DNA from 2 places in the Enterococcus saccharolyticus subsp. saccharolyticus genome. Region 1 is predicted to be linked to the other one. Evidence: predicted binding sites of a transcription regulator. Region 1 holds the regulator's gene; the other holds the start of a gene.
The links. The regulator HrcA, encoded in region 1, represses chaperone genes, less so after heat shock. The targets are predictions, from matches to a motif close to TTAGCACTCNNNNNNNNNGAGTGCTAA.
Positions count from the first base shown of each region.

Region 2: groES (co-chaperone GroES) is a predicted target of HrcA. The motif match lies at 9,945-9,971, and genes of this name have one in related genera.

Region 1 is NZ_CP118957.1:1,067,826-1,084,792, reverse strand. Features, by position in the region: gene PYW32_RS05660 (amino acid ABC transporter ATP-binding protein) at 1-653, shown strand, start outside; partial or broken gene PYW32_RS05655 (ABC transporter permease) at 696-1,313, opposite strand; gene dnaJ (molecular chaperone DnaJ) at 1,393-2,553, opposite strand; gene dnaK (molecular chaperone DnaK) at 2,723-4,546, opposite strand; gene grpE (nucleotide exchange factor GrpE) at 4,597-5,172, opposite strand; gene hrcA (heat-inducible transcriptional repressor HrcA) at 5,189-6,229, opposite strand; gene hemW (radical SAM family heme chaperone HemW) at 6,470-7,633, shown strand; gene PYW32_RS05625 (HAD family hydrolase) at 7,702-8,475, shown strand; gene PYW32_RS05620 (CAP domain-containing protein) at 8,711-9,667, shown strand; partial or broken gene PYW32_RS05615 (ATP-binding cassette domain-containing protein) at 9,709-11,867, opposite strand; gene PYW32_RS13355 (DUF3923 family protein) at 11,911-12,114, shown strand; gene ribF (riboflavin biosynthesis protein RibF) at 12,159-13,094, opposite strand; gene truB (tRNA pseudouridine(55) synthase TruB) at 13,109-14,029, opposite strand; gene rbfA (30S ribosome-binding factor RbfA) at 14,153-14,500, opposite strand; gene infB (translation initiation factor IF-2) at 14,528-16,927, opposite strand; gene PYW32_RS05590 (YlxQ-related RNA-binding protein) at 16,940-16,967, opposite strand, start outside.
Region 2 is NZ_CP118957.1:1,926,735-1,943,701, forward strand. Features, by position in the region: gene PYW32_RS09920 (LTA synthase family protein) at 1-1,389, opposite strand, end outside; gene nadE (NAD(+) synthase) at 1,575-2,399, opposite strand; gene PYW32_RS09930 (nicotinate phosphoribosyltransferase) at 2,396-3,880, opposite strand; gene PYW32_RS09935 (HAD-IIB family hydrolase) at 3,994-4,851, opposite strand; gene PYW32_RS09940 (sensor domain-containing diguanylate cyclase/phosphohydrolase) at 4,848-7,415, opposite strand; gene groL (chaperonin GroEL) at 7,939-9,564, opposite strand; gene groES (co-chaperone GroES) at 9,615-9,899, opposite strand; gene PYW32_RS09955 (CPBP family intramembrane glutamic endopeptidase) at 10,106-10,744, shown strand; gene PYW32_RS09960 (6-phospho-beta-glucosidase) at 10,780-12,207, opposite strand; gene PYW32_RS09965 (PTS sugar transporter subunit IIC) at 12,230-13,525, opposite strand; gene PYW32_RS09970 (PTS sugar transporter subunit IIA) at 13,537-13,860, opposite strand; gene PYW32_RS09975 (MurR/RpiR family transcriptional regulator) at 13,975-14,748, opposite strand; gene PYW32_RS09980 (MBL fold metallo-hydrolase) at 14,795-15,601, opposite strand; gene PYW32_RS09985 (two-component system regulatory protein YycI) at 15,655-16,518, opposite strand; gene PYW32_RS09990 (YycH family regulatory protein) at 16,508-16,967, opposite strand, start outside.

The DNA.
Region 1 (16,967 bases):
AGGGTGACGTCGTTTGTATCATCGGTCCTTCTGGTTCTGGTAAATCTACATTCTTACGTTGTTTAAACCGCTTAGAAGAGCCTACAAGCGGCGATATCATCATTGATGGTGCACATTTAATGGATAAAACAACTAATATTAACCAAGTGCGTCAGCATATCGGTATGGTATTCCAGCACTTTAACTTGTTCCCTCATCTTTCCGTGCTAGAAAATATTATGTTAGCACCGATGGACTTAAAAGGTTCTCCAAAAAAAGAAGCCGAAGAACAAGCCACTAAACTACTTGAAACAGTTGGCTTAGCGGATAAGAAAAATATGTATCCCGATAATTTATCTGGGGGACAAAAACAACGTGTCGCAATTGCTCGTGCCTTAGCGATGAACCCAGATATCATGTTGTTTGACGAACCAACTTCAGCACTTGATCCAGAAATGGTTGGTGATGTATTAAACGTTATGAAAAAACTAGCGAAACAAGGGATGACGATGGTTATCGTTACGCATGAAATGGGCTTTGCGAAAGAAGTGGCAAATCGTGTCATGTTTATTGATGGCGGTAACTTCTTAGAAGACGGTACACCAGAACAAGTCTTCAACAACCCACAACATGAACGTACCCAAGATTTCTTAGACAAAGTATTAAATATCTAATAAAAAAGACGTCACATCTTTAAACGAATGTGACGTCTTTTTTCATCGTAATATTTCAATTAAATCTTTTTTCGCCGCTTCTGAAGCAGGTATGACTGAAAAGATAATGCCTATTCCACTAGAAACACCTACTGCTAACGCAATGGTAAAGAAATCAATTGATACAGAAACATCGATTAGAGAACCAATCAAATAAGCACATGCAATGCCGATAATATAGCCAATAATGCCGCCAACTAAAGTCAGCGTCACACCCTCTAAAAGAAATTGTAAACGAATCCAATTGCGAGTAGCACCTAATGCACGACGGATGCCAATTTCTTTGGTTCGTTCAGAAACAGAAATATACATCATACTCATCACCCCTACTCCCGCAATTAAGAGCGAAATACCTGCAACACAGGAAATGAATAACGTAATCGTTCCTAAAATTTGACTAATCCCATCTGTTAACAAGGCGGTATCAAAGACCACATATTCACCGAAATCTTCCATTGTTCCTTTTTCTTCTAATCGTTTAATTACATCCGTGGTTACTGTCGCAGGTGTTGCCTCATTTTCTAAAGTCACGACTAATGTTGAACTGGATGAATCATTTGTAAAGTAACGTTCATAAACTTTCTCTGGAATCGAAATATTACTTTCTGGCATGGAAAACATGACTAGAAAACAATCTATTTTTATAAAAAAGATGCATTAAAAAAGCACTAATCACTTTTACATGACTAGTGCTTTTTAATTATTTTTTCTTACCAAAGGCATCTTTCATTTTATCGAAAAAGCCTTCTGGTTGTTGTTCAATTGTTTGGTGTCCACTAACTTCAGCGAATTTACGTAATGCCTCTTTTTGACTTTCATTCAAGTTTCTCGGCGTAATTAATTTCACTGTTACTTGTTGGTCACCATTGCCATTGCCACGCAAACGAGGTGCACCTTTACCGCGTAGACGGAATTTTGTTCCTGTCTGGGTACCTGCAGGAATTTTTAGTTTTACTTCTCCGTGAACGGTTGGTACGTTTACTTCATCTCCTAAAGCAGCTTGGACAAAGTTTAATGGTAATTCATAATAAATTTCTGCGCCATCACGATCAAAGATATCACTTTCTTCTACATAGAAAATCACATATAAATCGCCGTAAGGTCCGCCATTAGTACCAGCTTCACCTTGACCAGCTAAACGCATTTGTTGGCCGTTTTCAACACCAGCAGGAACATTTACTTTCACACTGTGTGTTTTCTTTTCATGACCAGTTCCATGACAAGTCTCACAAACGTCTTTAATTTCTTTTCCGGTTCCATGACAAACATCACATGTTTGACGACTCATGACACGACCAAGTGGTGTTTGACGTTCGACATTAATCGTACCTGAACCATGACATTTATGACATGTTTCTGGCTGTGTACCTGGTTTCGCACCATTTCCGCTACACGTATGACATGTTTCATCACGTTTGTATTGAATATTTTTTTCTACACCGAAGATTGCTTCTTCAAATGTTAGGTTAATGGAATATTGTAAATCTTCTCCTTGACGTGGGGCGTTTGGATTTACTGTACGTCCGCCTCCACCAAAGAATGATTCAAAGATATCTTCAAAGCCGCCAAATCCACCAGCACTTGAGAAGCCGCCATTAAAACCACCGAAACCACCAGCGCCACCACCATAGTTTGGATCTGTACCAGCATGTCCATATTGATCATATGCTGCACGTTTTTGTGGGTCACTTAAAATTTCATATGCTTCTGAAACTTCTTTAAATTTCGTTTCAGCATCAGCTTCTTTATTAATGTCTGGATGATATTTTTTGGAAAGCTTACGATACGCTTTTTTGATTTCGTCGTCCGAAGCCCCTTTTTGTAAACCTAAGACTTCGTAATAATCACGTTTTGTTGCCATTGGCTTCCCTCCGTTTTCTTGCTTTTAACAGTCTTTCGTATTTTATCATAAAACCGAAAGAAGGAACATCCTTTTGAAAAAATCCGTTGAAAAAATGTTTCTTTTCATCTCTTCAATCCAGAAGAAAAAGCCAAAGCGGATGACTTTGGCTTTTTCACAAGTAACGAGCTTAGTCGTTATCTACTTCTTCAAAATCGGCATCAACCACATCATCTGCGCCACCTTGAGCAGCATTAGGATCTTGTTGTGCTTGTTGTTGAGCGGCTTGTTCATACAATTTAACTGTTAAGTTTTGTACGATTTCATTCAACGCATCACGTTTTGTCTTCATTTCTTCAATGTTGTTCGCTTCAACAGCAGCTTTTAATTCATCGCGTGCATCTTCAGCTTTTTTCACTTCATCTGCGTCAACTTTACCTTCTAATTCTTTCAATGTTTTATCAACAGTGAATAGTAAAGCATCCACATCGTTACGTAAATCTACTTCTTCTTTACGTGCTTTATCTGCTTCCGCATTTGCTTCAGCATCTTTCACCATACGTTCAATTTCATCATCTGATAAACCTGAAGAAGATTTAATTGTAATTGTTTGTTCTTTTTGTGTACCTAAATCTTTCGCAGAAACATTTACAATACCATTTTTATCGATATCAAATGTTACTTCGATTTGAGGAATTCCACGTGGTGCTGGTGGAATATCTGTTAATTGGAATCTTCCAAGAGTTTTGTTATCCGCAGCCATTGGACGTTCACCTTGTAATACATGAATATCTACTGCTGGTTGGTTATCAGCGGCTGTTGAGAATACTTGTGATTTACTTGTTGGAATAGTTGTATTACGATCGATTAATTTTGTAAATACGCCACCCATTGTTTCAATACCTAATGAAAGTGGAGTTACGTCAAGTAATACGACATCTTTCACATCACCAGTAATTACCCCACCTTGGATAGCAGCACCCATAGCTACTACTTCATCAGGGTTTACTGATTTGTTTGGTTCTTTGCCAGTTTCTTTGCGGACAGCTTCAACTACTGCAGGAATACGAGTAGAACCACCAACTAAGATTACTTCATCAATTTCAGATTGAGAAATACCTGCATCTTTTAATGCTTGACGTACTGGAACTTTTGTACGTTCTACTAAATCAGCAGTTAATTCATCAAATTTCGCACGAGTTAATGTTAATTCTAAGTGCAATGGACCAGCTTCACCAGCTGTAATAAATGGTAAGCTAATTTGTGTGCTTGTTACACCAGATAAGTCTTTTTTCGCTTTTTCAGCAGCATCTTTCAAACGTTGAACAGCCATTTTATCTTTACTTAAGTCAATGCCGTTTTCTTTTTTGAATTCTTCTACCATGTAGTCAATGATTTTGTTATCAAAGTCATCCCCACCAAGGTTATTATCACCTGCTGTTGATAATACGTCAAAGACACCATCACCTAATTCAAGGATTGATACGTCAAATGTACCACCACCAAGGTCAAATACTAAGACTTTTTCATCACGGTCAGTTTTATCTAAACCATAAGCTAAAGCTGCTGCAGTTGGTTCGTTGACAATACGTTCAACTTCTAAACCAGCAATTTTACCAGCGTCTTTTGTTGCTTGACGTTGTGAATCGTTAAAGTATGCAGGGACAGTGATAACTGCTTTCTCCACTTTTTCACCTAAATAATCTTCTGCAAAACCTTTGATGTATTGTAAGATCATTGCTGAGATTTCTTGTGGTGTATAAGATTTACCTTCTACATCTACTTTATAACCTGCTTCACCAATATGACGTTTAATTGATGAAATTGTGTTAGGGTTTGTCACTGCTTGACGTTTTGCTACTTCACCAACTTGAATTTCACCGTTTTTGAAAGACACAACAGATGGTGTTGTACGGTTTCCTTCTGGATTTGTAATAATTTTTGCTTCGCCGCCTTCTAATACAGAAACAGCTGAGTTTGTTGTACCTAAGTCAATACCAATAATTTTGCTCATATTAAAGATCTCCTTTGTTTGTATTCATTTCAATCAAATTATCAATTTTATTATTGTGCCACAACAACCATACTTGCACGCAACACACGATCATGTAATTTATAGCCTTTTTGTAAGACTTCAACAATCGTATCTGCTGGACAATCATCCGATGCAGGTACAGTCTGTACAGCTTGATGTAGATTTGGATCAAAAGCAACACCTGTCGCTGGAATTTCTTCGATTCCTTCTTCTTTTAATGCTTGGCGTAAACTTTCTAACACCATTTCCACACCTTTTTTCAAACTGACGCTTTGTTCATCAGTTACTTCACTATTCATCGCACGCTCTAGATTATCAATCACCGGTAATAATTTTTTACCTAAATCTTGCGAACGATATTTTTGCAACAATTCTCTTTCATTGCGATTACGATTTGTAATATTTGCGATTTCAGCGCGTGCACGTAAGAATTTGTCTTCAGTTTCTTCTAGTTGTTTTTTCAGTTCATCGACTTCAGAAACAACTTCTGTTTCTTCTGTAGATTCGTCTACTGTCGATTCTTCTACTTCATTTGTTTCCGTTACTTCTTCAGAAACTTTTTCTTTTTCTGACAATGGACTAACTTCCCTTCTATTTGAAATCATGCTATTGATTAACTAGCTAATTATCAGAATCTAATGATCGATAATAATTGGCTAAGGTTAAAGCTAATTCTTGGCGAAATACATCGATTAAACCAAACATTTTTGAATAAGGCATGCTAGTAGGCCCTAATAAAGCAATGGTTCCTTTTCCGTGTCCTTCAATATCATAACTTGCCTGAATCATACTCATATTATTCAATAGGTTATCGCCAAGTTCTGTCCCAATACGAATTTGTATGGCACCATCACGTGGAGCTAATAACTGATTTAAGTTTTCTGAGTTTTTCATAAAAGAATACATCGACTTAAATTGTTCCACATCTTGACTGTGTTCGAAATTCAATAAATTCATTCGTCCACCGACAAAAACCTTCTCTTCAAAAATATGATTTAGCATGCCATCAAATAAATCTAACACGCCATCAGTCGTTTGAAAATATTTATGCAGAATCATCGGAATTTCAGTTCGTAACCTATGATAAACATTCATGAGCGGTTGCCCGATTAATTTATCATTGATAATACGAACCATTTTTTCAAGGTCTTCACTACTTAAATTTTTAGGAATTGAAAAGATTTGACTTTCCACATTTCCTTTATCTGTGACAATAATTGCAATGATTTGGCGATTGTTTAAAGGAACAATTCGAAAACCAGTGAGTCTTCGATCCTTTACATCTGGTCCAAGTGACAATGCAGTATAACTTGTCAAGGTAGATAAAATATTCGCAGACTGTTGAATAATTTCATTAATCTCATGAAATTCTTTCCCAAAAGACTGACGAATCAGTGCAACTTCTCCGCTATCTACTTTCGAAGGTGTCAATAGGTGATCGACATAATACCGATAACCAGTCATTGAAGGAACTCGACCTGAAGAAGAATGTGTTTTTGCAAGCAGTCCATAATCTTCAAGCGTCTTCATCTCATTACGAATCGTCGCTGAACTTGCTTCGATGCCATCCTCCATTAATTTTTTCGAGCCAACTGGCTGGCCTAAATTTGTATAATTTTGGATGATCAGACGCAAGATATTTTCTTGTCTTTCTGTTAACAAATTTATCACCTCTTAATTAGCACTCTTATCTTCTAAGTGCTAACTACATGTATAAATATATCATATTTAAAATAGAAGTCAAGAAGAAACACTCAAATTTTAGCACTCTATCCATCAGAGTGCTAATTTCTTTTTTACACCAAAAAAGTCTTCTATATATCGTCTAGTTAATAAAGTATGGTACACTATTTGTCGAATACAATGGATCACAGAAATTGTGATAATGGAGGAAACACATTTATGTTTGAAGAAACACCCCGAGTGACAAATACATCGGCTTATATTCACATCCCCTTTTGCGAACACATCTGCTATTACTGCGATTTCAATAAAGTTTTTTTAGAAGGGCAACCTGTGGATGAATACATTCAATCTTTGCTAAAAGAAATTGAATTAACGCTACAACTTCATCCCACCGATTGTTCTGAAACTATTTATATTGGTGGAGGTACGCCTACTTCTTTATCCGCTGCCCAATTAGATGTTCTATTCACAGGAATTCATCGTTTACTCCCTACTAATACCACCAAAGAGTTTACAGTTGAAGCCAATCCTGGTGATTTAACAGAAGAAAAATTGCACGTAATGAAACATCATGGGGTGAATCGCTTATCGATGGGCGTACAAACCTTCAATAATCGCTTATTAAAAAAAATCGGTCGTAAACATACCGCTGAAGATGTCTATGAAACCATTCGTGTACTTGAAAAAAATCAATTTGATAATGTGAGTATTGATTTAATTTATGCGCTACCTGGACAAACACTCGAAGATTTTCGCGATACTTTACATCGAGCCATTGAATTAGGTTTACCTCATTATTCAATGTACTCGTTGATTTTAGAAAATAAAACACAATTTATGAACTGGGTGCGTCAAGGTCGATTAGAATTACCCTCGCAAGAAGTTGAGAGTAAAATGTTTGAAGAAGCCATTGAAGCTATGGAAAAAGCTGGACATTACCAATACGAAGTTAGTAACTTCGCTATTCCAGGGAAAGAATCCCAACACAATCTGGTCTATTGGAACAATGAAAATTATTACGGATTTGGTGCAGGCGCCAGTGGGTATTTAAAAAATGAGCGCTATAAAAATTTTGGACCGATTCAACATTATCTACGGCCATTACGTGAAAACAACTTGCCGATTGTTGAAACAGAACCATTAACGATTGACAATCAAATTGAAGAAGAAATGTTTTTAGGACTCCGTAAACGATCAGGAATTTCACAACAACACTTTGCTAGAAAATTTAATCGTTCATTCATGGATGTTTATGGAAACATTTTACCAGAATTAATCGAGAACAATTGGTTAGTTGTCGAAGATGATCGAATTCGGCTCACACAACAAGGACTGTTTATTGGGAATGAAGTTTTCGAAAAATTCTTACTACCGAAATAAAGTTATTCCTTTTTCATTTAATCTTTGTTAGAATGTAGCTAATTATGGCTCTACAAAGGGGAAAACAGATGATTAAAACTATTTTTTTTGATTTAGATGATACCTTATTATGGGATAAAAAAAGTATTAAAACGGCCTTTCAAGAAACTTGTAAAACTGTTGCATCACTTGATCCAGAAAGATTTGAAGAGGCCGTTAGACAAGAAGCAACAAAATTATACCAAAGCTATCCAACTTATCCATTCACACAAATGATTGGAATCAATCCTTTTGAAGGACTTTGGGGCACGTTTGATGATTCAGGTGTAGAATTCCAACAAATGCATCAATTAATCAACAAGTATCAAGTCGATGCTTGGACGAATGGTTTAAAAGCATGTGGTATTGACGATAAGGTGTTAGGTAAACAACTTGCGCAACAATTTGTCGTTGAACGTAAAAAACATCCATTTGTCTATTCAGAAACTTTTGCGGTGTTAGATCAATTAAAAGACAAGTATCAATTAGTATTAATCACCAATGGTTCACCTTCACTACAACGGACGAAATTAACTTTAACACCTGAGATTGCTCCTTATTTTACGCATATTATTATTTCAGGTGAGGTTGGTGTGGGTAAACCCGATTTGCAAATTTTTGAATTTGCACTAACCACAGCAGCGGTCGTACCACAAGAAGCCATTATGGTTGGCGATAATTTAATGACTGATATTTTAGGGGCGAATCGGACAGGAATCCCCAATATTTGGATTAACCATCACCAACAAACGCCCGAGACTGTGCAACCAACCCACGAAGTAGCTAGATTAGCGGAAATTTTACCGATTATTGAAAAATTGTAAATAATAAAATTGAAACTATTTTACTGTTAAAGAGACTTATCCATAGTCTCTTTTTTCTTTCTACTTACTAAAAAGAATTAAGAAAAACTAAAAAAAGCATTTTTCAGCTTTCTACCTACTCTAAATTGCGAATTATCCAGTATAGTATACTTATTAGGAGGTGCTTTTTATCTTAAAACGGATTTTTTATTTTCTCTGTCTCCTCGCTTTATTATTTTTCACACGTGCTTTTTGGTTGGATTTATTGACAGAAGGAACACAGCTTGTCCAACAATCTTTCTCTCAATTAATCACTAATGAGGAATCAACACCTCCTCCTTTAGATTTATCACAGCCAGAATCACAAACCTTTTCAGTTGGAAATGTTGAAATTGGTGCGACGAAGCAAGACGTTGAAGCAATGTATGGAACAGCACAAAGCCAAACACAAAATGAATATGGCACACAATGGGCAACTTACCATCAAAACTATCAAAATTTTTTAATGGTTGCTTATGACCAAGATAATACTGTTCGTGGCTTATTTACCAACCAAGAATTACTTTCTTCAACCCTTGATATTCATGTGGGGACAGACAAACAAACCATTCGCGAATTACTGGGCGAACCAGAAAGTGCCATTCGTAAAGGTCTCTACAATTATCTCATTAATAGTGAAGGCGAATATGATGTTTATCTTGTAGATAATAACTACATCACCTTCTTTTACGATTTACACGAAGGTGAACAAGTTACTGCCGTACAAATTATCGAAGAGCAATTAGAATTAAACAAAAATTATCTTTACGCAACTCAATCAACTGATTTGCAAACAGGTTTTGAGACACAATTGTTTGATTTAACTAATGCTTCTCGTGTCAAACGTGGGTTGTCTGTTTTAAATTGGTCCTCGGCAGCACAAGCAACCGGACGCAAGCATAGTAAAGATATGGCAGATAATAATTATTTTGACCATATTAATTTACAAGGAAAATCACCTTTCGATCGGATGAATGATGATCAGATTTCCTATACATTAGCAGGTGAAAATTTAGCTTATGGACAAGCAAGTAGTATTTTTGCACATCAAGGATTACTAAATTCAGAAGGGCATCGCAAGAATATTTTAAATAATGGGTTTGAAAATCTGGGAATTGGTGTTTCCTTCAATGAAGAAAATCAACCTTATTTTACAGAATTATTTTATAAATAAAAAGAGAGACGTCCATTCGAATGAATGAGCGTCTCTCTTTTTTAGGACATATACGGTTTCGTAATTTGATCATCTGAAGCCAGTAATTGTTGTGGTGTACCCGTAAACATGACTTGTTCCCCATGACTGCCACCTTCTGGCCCAATTTCAATCAACCAATCGGCACGTTTAATGACACTCATATGATGTTCAAGTAATACTAATGTATTCCCTTGATTAACTAAACGATTGAATAACTCTAATAATTGTTCAATGTCTTTTAAATGCAGTCCATCGGTTGGTTCATCTAATAAATAGAAAGCACCTTTTTTATGCAGTTGATTCGCTAATTTCAAGCGTTGAAGCTCACCACCAGAAAGTGTGGTTAACGACTGGTTTAAACGTAAATAGCCTAAACCAACTTCAACTAACATCGTTAATTATTTCACAAACGTTTCACCAGCAAAAAATTGGCTACTTTCGTTAACCGTCATATCTAAAATATCGACGATCGTTTTTCCTTGATACATATACGCCAACACTTCTGGACGATACCGTGTGCCATGACAAATTTCACACTCTGTCACAATATCATCCATAAACGCCATATCAGAAACGATTACCCCTTTTCCCTTACAATGCGGACAAGCACCTTTGGAATTATAGCTAAATAAAGTCGTACTCACCTGATTTTCTTTAGCAAATAGCTGACGAATATCGCTAAAAATATCTAAATACGTTAATGGTGTAGAACGTAAATTAATGCCAATACTTTTTTGAGAGATAGCAATAACTTCTTGCTTATTTTCTAAAGCAGTTTGGCGAATCACTTCGCCAAAAGAAGATTTTCCCGAACCTGCAACACCATATAAAACGGTCATAACGCCTAATGGGATTTTTGTTGAAACATCCTTTAAATTGTGTAAATTCGCATGTTCAACCGCTAACCATCCTTGGGGGTGACGTGGCGTGTCATTTACAGGGATCATTTTTTGCAATTCTTGGCTAGTTATTGTAGGTTGCTTTAGAAATTCATGATACGGTCCCGCAAATTGAACTTGTCCCCCCTGTTCACCAGCCGCTGGTCCAATATCAATGATATAATCAGCCGTTTGAATCAATTGTGGATGGTGTTCGACTAACACAACCGTATTTCCTTTAGCTTTTAATCGTTGCAATGCTCGGTTAATCCGTTCAATGTCTTTCGAATATAGTCCGGCACTAGGTTCATCTAAGATATAAAGAACATCATTTAACGCATTATTAATATATTTAGAAATACGAATCCGCTGTGCTTCCCCACCAGATAGACTACTAGTTGAACGATTCAACGTTAAATAGCTTAACCCAATGTCAATGAGCGCTTGCAGCTGATTAGTTAATTCTGGTTTTAAATCAATTGCCAACGGGGCATCAACGGTAGCTATGAATGCTTGCAACTCATCTAAAGATAATTCTACTAAATCAGCAATACTTTTTTCATTAATTTTACAACTACGTACTTTTTCATTTACGCGACTTCCCTGACAATCGTGGCACGTTTGAACAGTCACAAAACGATCAAGTTGTTTTTGATGTCGCTTTCCTTCATCAGAATGCAGAATACTACGTTCCATGCGAGGAATAATCCCTTCATATAAAGCTGTTTTAGGCCATTTTTCAGGAGCGTTTTTCAATTTTTGTTGGGGGCATGTAAAAAAAGGGCTAATCCTTCGGGAGAATAGTCGTTGATTTTCTTATCCAAGTCAAACAATCCGCTGTACGCATAGCGTTTCCAGCGCCATGCGTCTTTGCCAAATGTTGGAAAATGAATCGGGTCTGCATTTAAAGATTTATCAAAGTCAACTAATTGATGAATATCGATTGTCGTGACATACCCTAAGCCATCACACGTTGGACACTTTCCATCTGGATGATTAAATGAAAATGTATCAGAATAACCTACAAAAGGCTCACCTACTCGTGAAAATAATAAACGTAAAAAAGTATAGATTTCTGTATAAGTGCCCACAGTTGAACGTGAATTGGGAGATAATTTTTTCTGTTCAATCACAATCGCTACTGGTAAATTTTCTATTTTTCCCACTGAAGGACGACCATATTTAGGTAAGAAATGTTGTAAGAAACTAGGAAATGTATCATTTAATTCTCGACGCGATTCAGCAGCTAATGTATCAAATACTAGCGATGATTTTCCTGAACCCGAAACGCCCGTCACCACTGTCAATTGATGTTTAGCTTAGTGCAAATGATGAAATTGTTCAATTAATGTCCTATATTCAGAATGGTCTATTTTATTTGTTGTAACAGTTGGGTATACTCTTTTTCGCAAATCGGAAGCTGCTGGCACGATTCAGACAGTAGAACTCCAAATGATTTCTTTCATTTTGCTTTTTATTTTCTTTCTATTTATTTTTCTTTGTCAATTTACCTGGGGACTGAGTTTAAGAAATAAACAAAAAAGATAAAAAAAACAGGATTGATTCGCCGAATCAACCCTGTTTTTTTATTTTCATTCAAAATAGTCACGTGTATCACATTCATCCTGGCGCAATTGTTTAATCAAACTTTCGGCACCATCGAAGGCTACTTGATCACGTAAAAAATGATTCCAGCGTACACTAACATGCTCACCATAAATATCTTCTTTGAAATCCAAAATATAGACTTCGACTGTCAATTGACGTCCTTTTTCAAAGGTATCGTTATGACCAATTGATCCCATCGATGGGTACCATTTATCGCCAACTTTTATTTCTGTGACATACACACCCTCTTTGGGTAAACGAGTGGTACTCTTTGTTTTGATATTGGCAGTTGGAAAACCTAGCGTACGTCCACGAGCATCACCATGAACAACAGTCCCATCGATTTCATAGATATACCCTAACAATTCCGTCACTTCTTCCATACGACCAGCATCTAAATCTTCGCGAATACGCGTTGAACTAATTTTACGTTCTTCTAAACTTTCTTTAGGAACTGTTAAAATATCAAAACGTCCTTTAGCATACTCTGCTAAACAAGCCATATTTGCTACATCTTTGGGTCCATAGGTGTAATCAAAGCCCGCCACAACATAAGCTGCATTTAATTCAACCATATACTGATCAACAAAATCTTGTGGTTTCAAACTTGCAAAAGCCGATGTAAATTCCACGATATATAAATAATCAACACCTTGTTCTTCCATCAACTGTTTCTTTTGTTCTAAACTTGTTAAGTAACGCATTAATTCAGGTTGGACTTTTTGGAACACAATGGATGGATGTTGATTAAAGGTCATAACTGCTAATTTCAATCCTTTTTCATCAGCAATCTTTTTTCCCTCTTGAATCACTTTTTGATGCCCACGGTGCACACCATCAAAAAAGCCCATCACTAAGACAACGTCATCTGTTGGAATCATTGTTTTTTCATAAGGATGACGAATTTCAATTACTTTCATTCTATTTTTTCTCCTCACTCTGTTTGTAATACTTTTAAAGGTTTGACAATCCCTTTTTGTCGTTCATGTGGTTGATATAAACAAACGACTTTTTCTTGGTAAAAGACAGCAAAAGCTGTGGTAGGCATTTGCGTGAAACCAAATTCTTCATAAGGCAAACGCATCCCATTTTTGACCTTTTTCCATAAAACTTCAGTAATATCAACGCGTGGAAAATCTTTTACTCCAAATTCAATTGGCAATAAAATTTGTCCCAGTTCATTCTTTTCCATTGCTTCTGCGACTTGCGCCAAAGTTACTGCTTGCTCTTTGGTAAAACCGCCACTAGCGGTGCGAGTTAAATCCGACATATGTGCTGGCACACCTAATGTTTTGCCAGTATCGACTGCTAACGTGCGGACGTAAGTACCTTTGCCACAAACCACACGAAAACGCCACGATTGTGTTTTCGTTTCGTTATTCCAGATGGGTTCTGTCATTCGTTCAAACACATCAATTTGTGCTTTACGCTGTGGACGTTCTACAGTCTCACCGTTTCGTGCATACTCATACAATCGTTTCCCATTCACTTTGACAGCTGAGTACATCGGTGGAATTTGCGTAATTTCTCCCGTCAATTGTTGCATTGCTTGATCAATTTGTTCAGTAGAAAAAGGAGTATTAATTGCTTGCTGTTCCACAATTTCACCCGAAACATCTTCTGTGGTCGTACTAAACCCTAAAGTAATTTCTCCTTCATAGACTTTTCCTGATTCACTAAGAAATTCAATGACTTTCGTTCCTTTTCCAATACAAATTGGTAGCACACCATCAACATCTGGATCTAACGTTCCGCCATGCCCTACTTTTTTAGTATGTAAGATTTTTCTTAATTTGAATACACAGTCATGACTCGTCATGCCGCGTTCTTTCCATAGTGGTAAAATGCCGTTCATGGATACACCTCAATTTATTTTTTGACCTCAATTATTATAACATATTGGCCTTCTCTTGCGCATGATGGAATTTCCGAAAACAAAAAACGGAGACGAAACACTGTCGTCTCGTCTCCGTCTCGTTTAGTCTTTGTTTAAATTACGAATCATTTCATCGATTTTGTTGCCATATACGACAGATTCATCTAATTCAAAGATTAATTCAGGGGTTTTATAAAGCGATAATTCATGACCTAATTCACGACGAATTAAACCAGTAGCTTTTTCTAACCCACGTTGCGCTTTTTGTTTATCTGAAGCTAAATCAGATAAAATGCTGTAATACACGGTTGCTTGTTGTAAATCTCCGGTCACATGTACATCTGTAATAGTCACATCTTGGACACGAGGATCACGAACTTTTCTTCGCAAGATTTGATTGACTTCTTTCAAAATCTCTTGCGCAACTCTACGATCACGATAATTGGCCATGTGAAGACCTCCTATTTTCTAACGTAATTATTTTGCTTTGATTTCTTCCATAACGAATCCTTCGATTACGTCATCTACTTTGATGTCGTTGAATTTATCAATCATCGCACCACATTCAAAGCCTAATTTCACTTCTTTTGCGTCATCTTTGAAGCGTTTCAAGCTAGCTAATTCACCTTCATAGATAACGATATTATCACGGATAACACGAACGCCACTATCACGACGGATAAAGCCTTCTGTTACGTAACAACCAGCAATTGTACCAATTTTAGAAACTTTATACGTTTCACGAACAACCATTTGACCTGTAATTTTTTCTTCAAATTCAGGATCAAGCATTCCTTTCATCGCTGTTTCAATTTCTTCAATTGCTTTGTAAATAATACGGTGTAAGCGAATGTCTACAGATTCCGCATCAGCTTGTTGTTTCGCTTGTGGTGTTGGACGTACATTAAATCCAATGATAATCGCATTACTTGCTGCAGCTAAAGTGACATCACTTTCATTCACCGCACCTACTGCTGAATGGACGATATTTACACGAACGCCTTCCACATCAATTTTCTTCAATGAAGCAGCTAAAGCTTCGGCAGAACCTTGAACATCAGCTTTAATAATAACATTAACGTCTTTTAATTCGCCTTCTTTTAGGCTTTCAAATAAATTGTCTAATGTGACACGAGAACTTGATGCACGTTGTTCCACTAATGCACGTTTCGCACGTTCTTCACCGGCTGCACGAGCTGTTTTCTCATCTTCAAAGACAACAAAACGGTCACCTGCTTGAGGTACATCATTTAATCCTGTAATTTCAACTGGAGTCGCTGGGCCAGCGGTTTTATCACGACGACCTAAGTCATTCGTCATCACACGCACACGACCATACGTATTACCAACTACGATTGGATCACCAACATGTAGTGTTCCTTGTTGTACTAATAATGTCGCTACTGGGCCTTTGCCTTTATCTAAACGAGCTTCAATCACTGTACCAATTGCATTTTGTGTCGGATCTGCTTTCAAATCTTCCACTTCAGCAACTAATAAAATCATTTCTAGCAATTCTTCAATGTTTTGTCCAAATTTCGCTGAAATTTCAACAAAAATAGTATCGCCACCCCATGATTCAGGAATTAATTCATATTCACTTAATTCTTGCATCACATGTTGAGGATTTGCTGCTGGTTTATCAATTTTATTGACCGCTACAATAATTGGCACTTTCGCTGCTTTCGCATGGTTAATCGCTTCAATTGTTTGAGGCATAACACCATCATCCGCTGCTACTACTAAAATTGTAATATCGGTGATACTTGCACCACGCGCACGCATACTTGTAAACGCCGCATGTCCTGGAGTATCCAAGAAAGTAATTGGTTTACCATCGATATCGATTTGGTAAGCCCCGATATGTTGCGTGATACCGCCCGCTTCCCCACTTGTCACACTTACACGTGAATGACGTAAAGTATCAAGCAAGGTTGTTTTCCCATGGTCAACGTGTCCCATGATTGTTACAACTGGTGGACGAGAAACTAGATTTTCTTCTTTCAACTCTTCTGGTTCAAAGAATTTATCAATATCTGCAATATCCACTTGAACTTTTTCTTGTGGATCAATTCCATAATCTGTCGCTAATAACTCAATTGTTTCTTTATCTAATGGTTGGTTTTGGTTAACCATCACACCCATCATAAAGAGTTTTTTGATGATTTCAGCTGGTTCACGATAGATTTTTTTCGCGATATCCGCTACGTTCATACCGTCTGTATATTCTAATACTTCTGGTAATTCACGGAACTTACGTGCTGGTACAGCAGGTTTATTCGATTGTGGATGTTGTTTCCCTTTTTTGCCTTTTTTGTTAAATTTGTTACGGTTTTGATTCCCACCAAAATTGTTACGATTATTGAAATTGTTGTTACGGTTACGATTTTGGTTGTTGTTTTGACCTTGACCAGTGTTTGAGCGGTTTTGGTTTTGATTATTGCTTTGCCCTTGTGCTGGACGGTTTTGACTTGTTGCTTGTCCTTGATTTTGATTTGGACGATTTTGATTATTTTGTTGTCCTTGATTTGGACGATTTTGATTGTTTTGACCGCGTTGTCCTTGATTGTTTGAACGGTTTTGATTTTGATTCCCACTTTGATTTTGACGGTTTTGGAAGTTAGGATTATTTCTTTGCGATTGGAATTTCTTCTCGCCTTGTGCGTTATTTTGTTGGTTTCCTGGTTTTTGGGATGCTGGTTTATTTGATCGCGCTGCACCTCCGCCTAATGTTTGACGCAATTTTTTCTCCTCACTATCTGAGATTACTCCCATGTGATTTTTCACGTCAAAGCCTAGTGATTGTGCTTTATCGACAATCTCTTTACTTGATTTGTTAATTTCTTTTGCAAGTTCGTATACTCTTTTATTCCCCATGCAATCACCTTCCTAACCTAATATTAATTCCTCAATTCTC
Region 2 (16,967 bases), 860 kb from region 1:
TTGTTCGACACGATGAATAAAATCACTCAACGCTTGACTACTATACGCAATATCTTGTAAATAATTCCCAATACTATTCATATTGCCCTCGCCTTGCGCTGGATAATGCAACGTTTTATATTTGCCCCCATAAGGCATATGTGTCTGCATTGTCACTAAATGCACAAATTGCGGATTTTCAGTATCTGCTAAAATATCCATGATTTCATCATAAGCTGCTTTATCCGATATATAAGGATTTTTTTCCATTTTATCGGTATGTGTCATCGTATCTTGATCCAAAAATTTTTGAAAGCCTAAGATATCATAGACATCTTTACGCTTATACATAGAAGTATCATACGGATGAATGGCTGTTGTCTCGTACCCTCGTTGAGCTGTCAACGAAACGAGTGACGGTAACTGCTCCATTTTTGGCACTAATAACGTGTAGGGTGTTGTCATTTGCGGATTGAACAATTCCATTGAAAAACTAGTCAATGCTTCAAATTCAATATTCGCTGTACCACCGCCATAGTTTTGGGATAACATTTTACCACTGTAGGTCTGTTTGGCTTTTGCATAATATTCTTTTAACGGCTCACCAGTAATTTCCAAGCCGTTTAAATGACTTGGATCAGAAAAACTTTCACTCATAATATAAATAATATTCGGCGCTTCGGTGTCTTCTTTTTTAGTCGGTTGGTATTTCTCAGTAATTTCCGTAATTGTTTTTTTAGAATAATTCTCTGGCTTTTCCATCGCTTCAACACGCAAATTAAATAAAAACCCACCCATAAAACCGGTATTATAGTAATTCATTTGCTGTGAATATGGAATCCATAACGCGGTACGGTTGTATGCTTTGCGCAATATATTTGCTTCATCGTTAAAGTGACTGACATACACCAAACCTAAAAAACTAATCGCTAACACAGACAATCGTACGATTTGTCTTTTTTTAGGTAAATAAAAACTACGATACAATTGCCAACCAAAAATTCCTAATGCACCAATCACAATTAAAATGGCGACCACAAACGGTCCCGTACCAATCATTTCTTTTAATAAATCAAATTGGGTAACCATTTTTAAATCATCTGGATAAATGGGTTCTTGTCGATACAACATTTTTAAATATGTTGCATAACCAATCAGCAAAACAAACACACTATAAAATGTCGTTCCAGCAATCCATGAACCTGCCAAACTAATTAAAAACAAATAAAAAATTCCCAGCACAAGACTACCTAAAAGAAACTTTTCTGTATGCCAAGAAAAAGCGAATTTCAGTGCTAAATCAGTCGATAGATTATTTTGACACCATTGCAAATAGAGATTACTCAAAAGAATCCCTACAATACTCAAGACTGCTGCAATACTATATTTAACTTTAGCATTTATGTTCAATACACACCCTCCTTTATTCGTGTTTTATTTTAAGCTTCTTTTGTAAACTTGTAAATAAAAGAATAAGGGCTGTGACATAAGTAAAAACAAGCTAAAAATATCCGAACACAATAGAATGGACATCATCAATCTTCTATTGTTCGGATATTTTACTGTTCAACGACTTATGTCACAGCCCTTGATGGTTATTTCCAAAAATCATCAAACACGGTAATTGGCAAGTGACGTTTATGTTCCCCTTTACGCCACCAATTTTCTAATGTTGCTTGTGCTTCTGGAGAAATTTGTTTTCCTTCTAAATAATCATCAATAGCATCGTAGGTAATTCCAAGAGCGACTTCATCGGCAATCAATGGTTTCCCGTCTTCTAAATCAGCTGTTGGTGTTTTTGAATACAATTCTTCTGGTGCACCTAGTTCCGCTAATAATTGACGCCCTTGACGTTTATTCAAACGGAAAAGAGGCAAGATATCTGCGCCACCGTCGCCAAATTTTGTAAAGAAAGCTGTGACATTTTCCGCAGCGTGATCGGTTCCTAAAACAGCCCCCGAAAATTCTCCAGCAATCGCATATTGCGTAATCATCCGTTGACGTGCTTTGATATTCCCTTTGTTAAAATCAGAAACGGTTACTCCAACTGCTTCCAAAGAGGCCACTTGTGCATCAACAGCTGGTTTGATATTCACTGCTAATTGACTATCTGGATTAATGAATGCCAATGCTTTTTTCGCATCTTCTTCATCCGCTTGTTCGCCATAAGGTAAACGTACTGCGATAAAATGATAGTCTGAATCATTGGTTTCTTGACGCATTTCTTCCATTGTTAATTGCGCCAAACGTCCAGCTAAAGTAGAATCTTGTCCACCACTAATTCCTAAAACAAAGGTTTTTAAAAATGGATGTTTCAATAAATAAGCTTTCAAAAAATCAATACTACGACGAATTTCTTCATACGCGTCAATTTCTGGTTTGACCCCTAATTCTTTGATGATTTCTTCTTGTAAACTCATAAATTCGCTCCTCCTTGTTCATTAAATGCTTGAACTTGTTTACGAACTTTCTCCATAATCGCCATTTTGTGGTTCCAACATTCTTGTGATAAATCAACAGGATACGGTTGTGGATTTAAGTCACGTTTGTATTCATCCCACAATGCATCTAAACATTGATGAGAGTAAGCTTTAATGTGTTCTAAATCAGGTAAATCGTAAATTAATTGACCGTCGATAAAAATATCGTGTAATAGCGGACGCGCTTCAAAGTCTGTGACCGTTTTATTAATATACGTATGAACCGGATGGAACATAAAGATACTGTCTTGTTCTGTCGGTTGTTCATTCCATAATGTAACGTAGTCACCTTCTGATTTGCCGTCTACTTTACGCGTAATACGCCAAACTTGTTTTTTCCCTGGAGTCGAAACTTTTTCCGCATTACTTGATAGTTTAATCGTATCTTCTAGTACACCTTCATCGTTTTCAATAGCGACTAATTTATAGACTGCGCCTAAAGCTGGTTGATCGTAAGCGGTGATTAATTTTGTCCCCACACCCCAGACATCAATTTTAGCTTTTTGCATTTTTAAACTTAAAATCGTACTTTCATCTAAATCATTCGATGCGTATACTTTGGCTTCTGTAAATCCTGCTTCATCTAACTGTTCGCGAACTTTTTTAGAAATATAGGCCATATCCCCACTATCAATCCGAACACCTAAGAAATTGATTTTATCTCCCATCTCTTTAGCAACCCGAATCGCATTTGGCACACCTGATTTCAAGGTATCGTAGGTATCGACTAAAAAGACACAATCTTTATGGGTTTTGGCGTATGCCATAAATGCATCATAATCATTGCCATACGATTGAACCAAAGAGTGGGCATGTGTTCCACTCGCTGGAATCCCAAAAATTTTCCCAGCGCGTACATTACTTGTTGCATCTGCACCACCAATAAAGGCCGCACGCGTTCCCCAAATAGCTGCATCCATTTCTTGTGCACGACGAGACCCAAATTCTAATAATGGATCATCACCAATGACTGATTTAATACGAGCAGCTTTTGTTGCAATAAGTGTTTGGAAATTTACCATGTTCAATAAAGCTGTCTCAATTAATTGTGCTTGCGCTAACGGTCCTTCCACTTGAATCAATGGTTCGTTATTAAAGACTAAATCGCCTTCTTTCACAGAACGCACCGTACAACTAAATTTAAATTCTTTTAAATACGCCAAAAATTCTTCGGAATAACCACCAACTTCACGTAAATACGCCAAATCAGTTTCTGTAAATGTTAGATTTTCTAAATATTTTACCAAACGTTCTAATCCCGCAAAAACGGCATATCCATGTTTAAAAGGCATTTCTCTGAAATAACATTCAAAAATCGCGTGCAAGTCAGCACGACCCAATTCCCAATAAGTTTGCATCATATTAATTTGATATAAATCTGTGTGTAACGTCAAACTGTCATCTGTATATGTTTTTTGCATACGCTAGTAACTCCCTTATCAATTTCTATCTCTTATTATAACAAAAAAAATAAAAAATACAGAATGAAGCGCAAAAAAGCGATAGTTTTTTCACTATCGCTCCCATTTCTACCTTATTTTTCGATGATGTGGTCAAAGATATACGTGCCTAGTCCACCCTCAGAACATTCGCCAGCTTGTTCCATGCAGGCAACCTTCACTTCCTGACTGGCATTTGCCATTGCTACTGAAATATCAACTACTTCAAACATTGGCAAATCATTTTCACCGTCACCAAAGCCGTAACTTTTTGCTTTTGGAAAATTTTTCATATACGACAAAATAGCTGCTCCTTTGGTTGCTAAAGGATTCACGACTTCTAATGTCTGTTGATAGGATTCAAAGACATATGCACCTACCATTGCTAATTTGGCACGCAATGCTTCTTTTTGCGTATCGTCTGCTTCCATTAATTCAACTTTAATGATTTTTAGTTCTGGATGTTCTTGAATAAATGTTGGAACACTTAACACATTTTGACATTCTTTGGTGAAATAAGCTTCCTTATAGTCCATCACTTCTAAGCCAATTGCACCTAGTTCTGCTTCAAACTTGACATGCAACGCATCAAAATGTTCTTGGTAACGTGTCGCTGTATTTAAAAAGACACCTTGGTCCGTATGGATAAAATAAAAGGTATTTTCGGCTTCTAAAATTGCTAAAATAGCCAAACACACTTGGTGGTCGAGACAATTGCTCAACTGCGGTTCTTCATTTTCTAACTTAATGCCTGCCCCATTACCAAAGATTACATCACAAGGAAGATTGGTCGTTGTTAATAATTCTTGTGCTAATTCATAGCCTCGTCCTGTGACAAAAACAAAATGATCGCCCTGATCATGGAGTGCTCGAACAGCTGCTAAATTAATGGGGGGTACGGTTTGACCAAAATCTTGAAACGTGCCATCTACATCTGCAAATACAATATTCATTTGTTGTCCCTTTCTTGCTCTTCATCGGTTAATATACTCAGGAAAATGTCGACAACCTTTGGATCAAATTGCGTCCCTGCGTTGACACGAATTTCTTCTAACGCTGCTTCTTTCGATAAAGCTTTACGGTAAACACGATCATTTGTCATCGCATCATACGAATCAGCAACAGCAAGAATACGACAAGCAAGTGGAATGTCACATTTTGATAATTTATGCGGATAACCTTTACCATCCCAACGCTCATGATGCGATAAAATCAAATGAGCAAACGGTGCTAGCTCTGGCGTGGCTTGGGCAATACGATAACCAATTTCAGCATGGCGCTTCATTTCACGCCATTCACTGTCAGTTAATCTTCCTGGTTTGTTTAATACATTCGGATCTACTCCCACTTTACCAATATCATGCAGTAAACACAATAGGTCAAGTTCATTTAACTCATTGGATGTTAGTTTCATTTTTTTCCCAATTGCTTGGCAATAATGGACTAAACGATGTGAATGCTCTTCGGTTTCATTGCTTTTTTCATATAAAGTAGCCAACAAACTATTAATAATGGCGTGACGGTAACTTTTTCCATCAAGTAATTTTTGATGATACATATATTCTTCCGCCTCGTTCATCGCTTCCATAATTGTTTTTTTGGTATCCGTAATTGTCGCAAAGCCTAATGACACACTGGCATTCACGCCGACAATACTCGGTACATTAATGGTCGTTTGATGAATTTTTTCAACCATTTCTTCGGCTTCTTGTAACTGGGTTTTAGGTAAAATGACGACAAATTCATCGCCACCCCAACGAGAAATAATGTGTTGTTCCGTAAATACTTCATTAAAAACTTCCGCAATTTCTTTCAGTAATTCATCGCCTGCTTTGTGGCCAAATACATCATTTGTCAATTTCAAGCCATTAACATCCGCCATAATAACCGTGATTGGAAAATTACTCGGCTGACTAAAGCATGAAAAATGTTTTTCAACATAATGACGATTGTATAATTTCGTAATCGGGTCATGATAGCTTAAAAACTTGATTTGCTGGAGTTGTTCCATTTCTTTTTGGATATCTCGAAACACGATTACGACGCCTTGATACTGACCATGCTGGTCTTTAATCGATGCTTCACTTTTTGCAATCGGCAACCATCGTTTTTCTTTGGTTAAAAGCAACGCCGTATTTTCCAGCGTCACTCGGGATTCTTTATACACAATCGCATGATCTGATAAATCAATTTTCTCCCGTGTTTTTTCATCGTAAATGGTAAAAATATCCGCAAACGATTGCCCTAATACTTCATGACTTTGCCATCCGGTAATTTTTTCAGCCTCATCGTTAAAACTGGTAATATTCCCTTGTTTATCCATCGCAATCACACCATCGCCAATCAACTGTAGCGTAATGCGTAACAACTCTTCCTCATGTATTAATTTTTGACGCAACATCTCTCGATCCGTGACATCATAAGCAATCGCATAAGTGACTCGTTCGCTGCCATCCCAAATCGTACTACAATATACATCTAATAAACGGACTTCACCATTTTTTAAAATTTGTGGAATCGAACTGAGCAAGGTATTGCCATGCCCTTTATTGTTATGTTCTTTATATAGTTCTTCTAAACATAATTGATTAATATCTGAAAGATGTAAGTTCAAAAATTCTTCTTCTGTATACCCATAAAACTCACAAGCAGAAGGATTCACTGACAAAATTTTCTCTGTTTCTACATCAAAAATGATTTTAATTGCCGCATGTTGGTCAAACATTGCGCGTAATCTTTTACTTAACTGACGATTTTCTTTTTTGAATTTATTTACTTCTGAAACATCCTTACTATACGATAAAATATAGGGAATGCCATACGTACTAACAATTGGCGTTAATTCTGTATACAACGTAAATTCACGTTCATTGACTTCATAACTGCGTTCATATTGCACCAAGCGGTTCGTTTGGATAGCTTCATCCAAATAATGTTCTATTTTTTGGCGCAACGCTGATTTAAACACAACTGAAATAGATTTTTCTGCTAAATCATCTAGTCCGGTCAACTGCGTGTATAAGTCATTGTTTTTAACATAACGATAGACGCCTTCTTTAAATTCTAACAAAGCGACTGCATAATTTTTACTTTCAAATAGTGGTTCTACAACACGTAATACTTCCATACGCGCTTCTGCTTCTTTTTGACGAGCAAGTTGTTCATCTGCTGGTCGTAAAAAAAGAACCATCTGATTCTGACCTAGAGGCATTGCGCTAAGTGTTAAGCAACGCTTGGCACTTGCCATAGAATACGTTAACTCCCGCGTCTTCTTGTACTGTATTGCATGATTGCATAAAGACAACCAAATTTTTTCTTCATGAGGAAATTCTTTAAAAAGCGTCGATAGCTTTTCTCCTACCATTTCTTGCTTCCAATCTAAATATGTTGCAAAGATTGTATTCATCTCTTTCAGTCGGAAGTCAATAACACATGCTTCTGAATCAAAAATAAGTTCAATCTGACAACTACCTAATGGATTCATTGCCTGTGCACCTAACATTTTGTCTTTAATCATTCATCTACCACCAGTTTTGTACCATTTCTTCTAGTTTGTTCAATTCTTCCCTATTTTAGCAAGCGTTCTTCAGAAAAGCAATTCTCGTATCATTTTCACAAAATGATTCTTTTTGTTGTTTAATAAAAAAAAATAAAACACGAAATGATGAAATTTCTTGTACTATCATTTAGCAATTTATTGAATAAAGAAAATTCGTTATTTCATTTTGTTATTTTTAGCAAACTATCGGCATTTTTTTGCCATTGATAGCCCAATTTTATTTCTGTTAGCTTATACTTATTTTTCACTAAGAAGTCAATCATCTCATCCAACTACTCATAACGTGGCCCTTGTAAATCAACTAATGGAAGCATGCGTAGCTTCTCTTTTGTCATTGGTATATATAAATAAAAATGTGCAGAAAGTAATAAATCAATTGTTTGCATCGATCAAATAAAAAAGCGACCAACAAAATCACTAATGATTTTGTTGGTCGCTTCATTCCTCTTTACTAAGAAACAATGTTAAGTGTTTCTCGATATTACATCATTCCGCCCATCATTGATGGATCCATTGCTGGTGCTGCCGGTGCAGCTGGTTCTGGTTTGTCAGCAACAACTGCTTCTGTTGTTAATAATAATGCAGCGACAGAAGCGGCATTTTGTAATGCTGAACGAGTTACTTTTGTAGGGTCAACAATTCCTGCTTCTAACATGTTTACCCATTCACCAGTTGCCGCATTGAAACCAATCCCTAATTCTGCATTTTTCAAACGATCAATGATTACTGACCCTTCATATCCTGCATTTTCAGCGATTTGACGTACTGGTTCTTCTAGTGCACGTAAAACGATACGGATACCAGTTGCCACATCACCATCAGCTTCAATAGCAGCTACTTTATTGATTACATTCACTAAAGCAGTACCACCACCAGAAACCATGCCTTCTTCTACAGCGGCACGAGTGGCATTCAAGGCATCTTCAATACGTAATTTCATTTCTTTTAATTCTGTTTCAGTTGGTGCACCGACTTTAATTACGGCAACCCCACCAGCTAATTTCGCTAAGCGTTCTTGTAATTTTTCACGGTCAAAATCAGAAGTTGTTTCAGCAATTTGATTTTTAATCACTTGTACACGTGCTGCAATCGCTTCTTTTGTACCTGCACCTTCAACGATTGTTGTGTTGTCTTTATCAACAACCACTTTGCTTGCTTGACCTAATGTCTCAATCGTTGCATCTTTCAATTCTAAACCTAAATCTTCGGTGATAACAGTACCACCAGTTAAGATAGCAATATCTTCTAACATTGCTTTACGACGATCACCAAATCCTGGTGCTTTCACTGCTACTACGTTAAATGTTCCACGAATTTTGTTCAAGACTAATGTTGGTAATGCTTCTCCATCAACATCATCCGCAATAATTAACAATGGTTTTGATTGTTGTAAAATTTGTTCCAATAAAGGTAAGATATCTTGAATGTTTGAGATTTTTTTATCTGTGATTAAGATGTATGGATTTTCTAATTCTGCTTCCATTTTATCGTTGTTTGTTACCATATATTGTGATAAGTAACCACGATCAAATTGCATACCTTCAACCACATCTAATTCTGTTTCAATTCCCTTTGATTCTTCAATTGTGATTACGCCATCGTTCCCAACTTTTTCCATAGCGTCAGCGATGTAATCACCTACTTGTTCGCTACCTGAAGAAACAGCGGCTACTTGAGCAATTGCTTCTTTCGAGTCTACGATTGAAGAAATATTGTGTAATTCTTCGACTGCAGCTTTAGTTGCTAATTCAATCCCGCGACGAATGCCTAATGGATTGGCACCAGCTGTTACGTTTTTCAAGCCTTCACGAACGATTGCTTGCGTTAAAACAGTTGCTGTTGTTGTACCATCACCAGCAATATCGTTCGTTTTAGAAGCAACTTCAGAAACTAATTTTGCCCCCATATTTTCAAAATGGTCTTCTAATTCGATTTCTTTTGCAATCGTTACCCCATCGTTTGTGATTAATGGTGAACCATAAGATTTTTCTAAAACAACGTTACGACCTTTAGGGCCTAATGTTACTTTTACTGTATCTGCTAATTTATCTACACCACGAAGCATTGCTGCGCGAGCATCTTCTGCGAATTTAATGTCTTTTGCCATGATTCATTTCACCTCAAAAAATTTTTTTATATTTTTTGTCTCTTTGTTGCTTATTCTACAATTGCGACGATATCTTTTGCTGAAAAAATCAGATATTCTTTACCGTCGTATTTTACTTCTGAACCAGCATATTTTTCAAATAATACAGTGTCACCAACTTGGACTGGTACAGCTGCTAGTTCACCATTATCTAAGACGCGACCTTCACCGACAGCGATAACCGTTCCTGTTTGCGGTCTCTCTTTGGCTGCAGATGCTAAAACAAGTCCTCCGACAGTTTTTTCTTCTTCTTTTGCGACTTCGATCAATACACGATCACCTAATGGTTTTAACACGATAAATCCCTCCAATTAATTTCTGATAGTTTTGATTTATTAACGTTAGCACTCTCTCTTGTAGAGTGCTAACTTACAAAACTAATATTACTTATTTTCATTCTAAAATGCAAGTCTTTTGAATCATTTTTTTGATAAAAGTCAAAATTGGTAAAACAATTCATTTTTAGTTTGCTATAATAGAAGACATATGAGAGGAGGATTTTATGTCTATCAAAAAATATAGTCTCTTAACCATTTTCTGTTATGCCGCTGCTTTCTTAACACCTGCTTTTTTACCTATATCTATCCAAGTGTTAGCAACCACCATTTTATATCTTTTAGGTGCGATCATCTTAATCGGCTTATATGTGAAGCAAACAGAATACTTATCGTTTGAAAAAAGAGACGTCAATTGGCTGAAAATTATCGGCTTTGGTTTTGGTGGTATCTTCGCTGCTATTTTCTTACAAAATATTGTCTTGCAAGCGGAACAATTATTTGGCCAAGAGCTTACTTCTGAAAATACGCAAAATATTATTAAAGTAGTTTTACAACAACCACTATTTGCGATTGCTGTCATGATAGGTGGTCCTATCATGGAAGAGTTCGTTTTCCGTCGTGCGATTACTGGTTTTTTAGAAAAATATATCAATGTGTGGTTCGCAATTAGTATCAGTGCCTTTTTATTTGCGCTTATTCACCAAGACGGTCATTTATTGTTGTATTTTTCTTTGGGCTTTTTCTTTAGTTTCCTTTATTATCACACTGGAAAAATTTGGACTTCTGTCCTCGCTCATGTTGGTATGAATACGCTTGTTGTAGTTGTCAATGTGATTGTCCATTCAATGGGCATTTCCATTTAAAAAACCGTCTAGCAATTACGCTAGACGGTTTTTTCTTATAATTCTTCGCCATTGGTTGCGATCACTTGTTGATACCAATCAAATGACTTTTTCTTGCTACGTGCCAACGTTCCTTTGCCTTTATTGTCTTTATCAACATAGATAAAGCCGTAGCGTTTTTTCATTTCGCCTGTTCCAGCAGAAACCAAATCGATAAAGCCCCATGGCGTATAACCCATTAAATCAATGCCATCATATTCAACGGCTTCTTTCATTGCTTCAATGTGCGCTTTTAAATAATCAATACGATAATCATCTTCGACACGATTGGTTTCAGGATCAATTTCATCAATCGCTCCAAAGCCATTTTCGACAATAAATAATGGACGCTCATAACGATCATTAAACCAGTTCATTGCATAACGCAAGCCCATTGGGTCAATTTGCCACCCCCAATCAGACGCATCAACATTTGGATTACGCACTAGGTCATGTGCTTCATCATAATCAAAGGCTGGTGCTTTGCCATTGTCTTTAATTGCAAATGACATGTAATAACTAAAACCAATATAGTCAACGGTTCCTTTTTTCAGCACATCAAAATCTTCTTCTGTACGATCTAATTGATAGCCTTTACGTTCAAAGTACGCATCGATATAACTTGGATATTCTCCATTACAATGAACATCTGTAAACCAATAACGACGTTGCATGGCAACTGTTGCTGCCATCATATCTTTTGGCGCACAAGAATATGGATAAATTGGAACCATCGCAATCATACAACCAATTTGAAAATCAGGATTAATTGCATGTCCAATTGCAACAGCTTTTGCACTAGCAACAAGCTCATAATGCGCTGCTTGGTACATAATCTGTTCACGGTCTTCTCCTTCAACGTATTTCAAACCAGAATTGGTAAATGGTGCAAAATCTTCTACGTAATTTGCTTGGTTATTAATTTCATTAAATGTCATCCAGTATTTCACTTTGTCTTTGTAACGAGTAAAACAAACTTCTGCAAAACGAGCAAAGAAATCAACCACTTTACGATTACGGAAACCACCGTACTCCGTAACTAAATGATACGGCATTTCAAAATGAGATAAGGTAATCACGGGTTCAATACCGTGCTTTAGACACTCATCAAATAAATCATCATAAAATTGTAATCCAGCTTCGTTTGGTTCTGTTTCATCTCCTTTTGGAAAAATACGTGTCCAAGCAATCGATGTACGGAAGCATTTTAAGCCTAGTTCCGCAAACAATTTTACATCTTCTTTATAATGATGATAAAACTGAATCGCTTCATGATTTGGATAGTTTTCTCCTTCGATAACTCCATCTGTAATACGACGAGGAACACCATGGGCACCTACTGTCATAACATCAGCGACACTGACTCCTTTTCCGCCTTCTTGCCAACCGCCTTCTAATTGATGTGCAGCAACTGCGCCGCCCCATAAGAAATCTTTTCTTAACATATTTACACGTCCTTTTCTTTTTTTAAATTGCTTCCCCTTGTTCTTGTGCTACATTAATTTGATCCATTTTTCTGACAAATGGGAAATAGATAAAGAAACCAATTGTTAAAACAATTAATTGTAATAATGCTGCTTGCCATCCACTAATTAAAAAACCAGAAATAACAGGTGGTGTTGTCCATGGCACTTGAATGGCAGTAAATAGTGGTACTAATCCAGTGTACAAAGCAAAGTAAGTAATCATACTAGAAACAACTAGTGTTAAAATAAATGGAATGACCATAATCGGATTCATAACAATCGGTGTAGCAAACACAATAGGTTCGTTAATACCAAAAAAGGCTGGTGCTAACGATAACCGTCCCAATTGTCGGTATTGCGCAGAACGTGCCAATACTGCCATAAACATCACTAAACCAATCGTCATGCCTGCACCTGTAACATTAATGAATTGATCATAAAATTGCTGTGTGACAATGTGTCCACCATTGGCTAAAGTTAATTCTTTGCCTGAATTTAAAATATCGGAATTTGCCAAAGAATTGGCTTGTAAAATTGGGCCCATAATCCCACCAACAATTGTCGAACCATGCTCACCAAAAAACCAAAGAAACGGAGTTGAAAAACCAAGTAATAATGCGCCGCCCAGAGAGTCTGTTACACCTTGCATTGGACTTTGAATCACATCATAAATCCATTCAACAACGGTCGTTTTCATCACAATATCAAAAATAGCATAAACAATCATCGCTACTGTAATTAACACCGATGCTGGAATAAGTGCTGTAAAGGAATTTGCAACATTGGCAGGTACTTGTTCGGGTAATTTAATCCGAATATCTCGTTTTAAGAACCATGAATATCCCCAACCAACGAATAATCCTACTAAAATGGCACTACTCATTCCTTGTCCACTAGTCCAACTTTTATCAATGACATTGCCGATTGTAATTCCTGATTCCGCATCCGTTACTGTGGAACGCATCGTTAACAAATAGACAACTAACCCAATCATCCCAGCAGGTAAGCCTTCAAAACCTTCATTTTTCACATACGAATACGCGATACCCATAACCGCAAAGATTGACATAATTGCAAATGATGCACCGTATGCTTGGTCAAAATAAACACCTAGTCCCGAATCTTTTACCCAATCAGCAACAGTCTGAACGGGAAAACTGGAAAGCAATAAGAAAATCGAACCCACAATCGTAAATGGCATTGTGTATAACATTCCGTTCCTTAACGCTGTAATCGCTTTCGTATTCACGAATTTTAAAATCGGTGGCAATACTTTTTCATTCATAAAATCATTCATAGCAGTCTCTCTTATTCCTTATTTTCGTAGATATAACGATATAAATCAATAATTTCTTTTGCTAAATCTTTAAAAGCAATTGCTGTCATCAGATGATCTTGAGAATGAACAGTTAATAATGTCACGGTCATCTGATTTCCTTGTGCTTCTTGAGTCAACAAGCCTGTTTGAGCATGATGAGCTTCCACCAACGACGCTTCAGCATCTATCATTTTTTGATTGGCTAATGCCAAATTTCCTGACTTTGCAGCTGCGATAGCTTCCATCGCATCACTCTTAGCATTCCCGCCATACATGATCAATCCCATGATTGCTTCTAAATTTTTTTCTTCCATTTTTTCTCCCCTCTGCTTAGGTATCCGTTTACATTACTAAATATAAACAAAAAGTTTTCTTAAAAAAAGAGTTGGAAACAAGATAGAAACAGGTTCCAAGAAAAAAAACAGATTCTACACATGAGCAGAATCTGTTTGATTTGTCAGATAAATTTTATGACTGGCTTGTTGCGCTAAGACTTCTAGCAATGTAATCACCGGTACTTGCGTGGTAATATTTAGACTTTCACTTCTTCCGTAAATGATTTCCGGCATATAATAGGACAAATTATAATCAGAAAAACGCGCAATCGTTGAATGTTCATCATTGGTAATACTCAAAATCGCGGCACCATATCGTTTGAATTCTTTCACTTTGTCCAGAACTTCTGGCGTTTCTCCGGACACAGATAACACAATAACCAACGTCTGCTCTTGCAAGCGTGGTGAAACAGGCGCAAATGCATCGGTTAGACTATAACAATTTAATCCAAAATTCATGAAATAACGACTGCCATAAGTGCCTAAAATACCACTCGTTCCAATTCCTGTAAAAATAATATGGTTAGCTTTGATAATCATATCAATAGCGACATCCAATGTTTTTCGATAACTTTCTTGATTGACTTGTTTTAAAAAATTATCAATTTGAGAAGTTTCATGGTAAAAATGATCGAGATGAAACGGTGTATCTGCTGCGATTTTTTGCTTAATCGCATATTTTAATTCTGAAAAACCTGCTAAATTTAATTTATGACACATTCGAAAAATTGTTGACGTTGAGACATGACATGCCGCAGACAATTCTCGAATTGGCATCGTGAGCACAGATTCCATATGTTTTAAAACATAGTCATACACAAGCATTTCTAAATCATTTAATGTTTTTACTTTCTCATTATCAAACATTTTTGTATCCTTTCTGAACAAAAAAGAAGAGCAGTGTGCCCTTCTTTTAAATGACAAATAATTCGGTTGCTTTATCTGGATCTGTATCGTACACATGAACCGTTTCACGAACCCCTAAATCGTGTTCATACAAGACATTTTCCATCGTCATATGGGCTAATTCTTTTAAATTATTCTCACGACTAAGATGTCCTAAGTAAATTCGTTTCGTATTATCCGTTAAAATATCGGTCATGACCAAGGCGCCATCTTCGTTTGATAAATGACCTCGATCACCTAAAATACGCTGTTTTAAATTCCATGGATAGGCACCCATACGCAACATTTCTAAATCATGATTGCTTTCCATTAAATACGCATCTGCACCACGAATCGTTCCACGCAAATAATCGCTACAATATCCTGTATCCGTCAAGATAACAAACGACTTGCCATCTTTATAAAAACGGTAAAATTGTGGGGCAGCGGCATCATGCGAGACACCGAAACTTTCGATATCCATATCACCAAAGGTTAAAATTTTACCCATTTCAAAAATGTGTTGCTGTTCTACAGCGACATTACCGATTAACGGTGACATTGCTTGCCACGTTTTCTCATTGGCATACACATCTAATTTGTACTTCCTCGCAAGAACGCCCACACCGTGAATATGATCGCGATGTTCGTGCGTAACTAAAATAGCATCTAGCTCTTCTGGTTTCCGCCCGACTTCACCTAACAATGAAGTAATTTTTTTTCCGCTTAGACCAGCATCTACCAAGATTTTTTTCTTCTCGGTTTCAATAAACAACGAGTTTCCTGAACTTCCACTTGCTAAGATGCTAATTTGAAATGCGTTTTGTTTCTCCATTGCGTGTGACTTCCTCTCTAAGTTTAAACATTGAATCCATTATACCTATCTTTTTACGTATTTTCCACTGTGCGCACGGTTGTATTTGTAATAATTCGATTCGTTAAAGCGTTCACTCGTTCAATTTGAACCGTTTCATCAGGTGTTTCAATCGCAACAAACCAAGCCGGCACATAGACATTTTTCCCACGTACTTTTAAAGTTAAGGTGTACGCGAGTTGTTGCCATTTTAATGTGGCATTGCTAGGAATTTTATTATTGATGTATAACGTATTCACCGCATCTTCTTCCGAATATAAGGTCATCGCTTCACGCAATGGTGTTAAATGATCGACATGCGTTTGGGTATAACTCACTACTGTCAATAAATCGTCTTCTTTACGAACCGTAATTCCTAAACGACTGGATGTATCATTAATAGGAATACCTTCATAGGTTTGGGCCGCAAATAATTCTATATAATCACCGTCTAAACGATCCCATTCTGGAATATACGTATATTCTTTTTGAAACATCAAATTATTGGTTCGTTCAAAGTAATTTTGTAACATATCAGTCATACGACCATTATTCCGTAAATAAGCCCCATCATTGACCACATGATTTAAAACAGCACCGTCCATTGTTGTTTGACCATTTACCAACTCCGAATCGGTTCCATTTGCCCGTTCTTTTTCCATTTGTTCATCCATATTGGTGGGTTCGGCACTTAAATAGTAGCCAAGTATTTTTTCTTTGGAAAACTTTCCTTCCGACTTAATATTTTCAGATGCTAAACGTTGTTCAATCGGAATTTTTTGATTGGAACGAGACACAATGTTCTGCTCCGAGCGCGCTTCTCGATAAATACTGATGAGAAAGATATTTACCCCAAGAAAAGCTAAGAAAAAAATCCATTCGATTCGTTTAAAATCCATTTTTCTCCCCGCTTTCTGCTAAATGCGTTAACAACTGTGCATAACTATACCATGTATTATCGTATTGAATGTACCAATTTGGTTCCAAATCGACGACACCTGTATCTTGGATATTTTTCCAACCATAACCGATTAAAATCATTTCTAGTTTGTCATATTGCGCGCCATGTGCATATAAATTTTGTACAACATCATAACTCGCAGGTAAGGTCACTTCTCGATCTGACGGAATAGGTACTTGAATGGTATTTAAATTCGCTTTAATTTCAATATTTTTTTGATTAACTTGCCCATTTTCGCTAAAACGAACCGTCATTTTCCCTTCCGCTTTATCACTAAATACAGGAAAGCCTTCGACAAAAATACGGTAATCAGAGGTATTTTTCGTTTGGTCGAATAATCGCAACGAACCATAATTGGTCCCTAAGCCTCGAATATAGTCATAACTT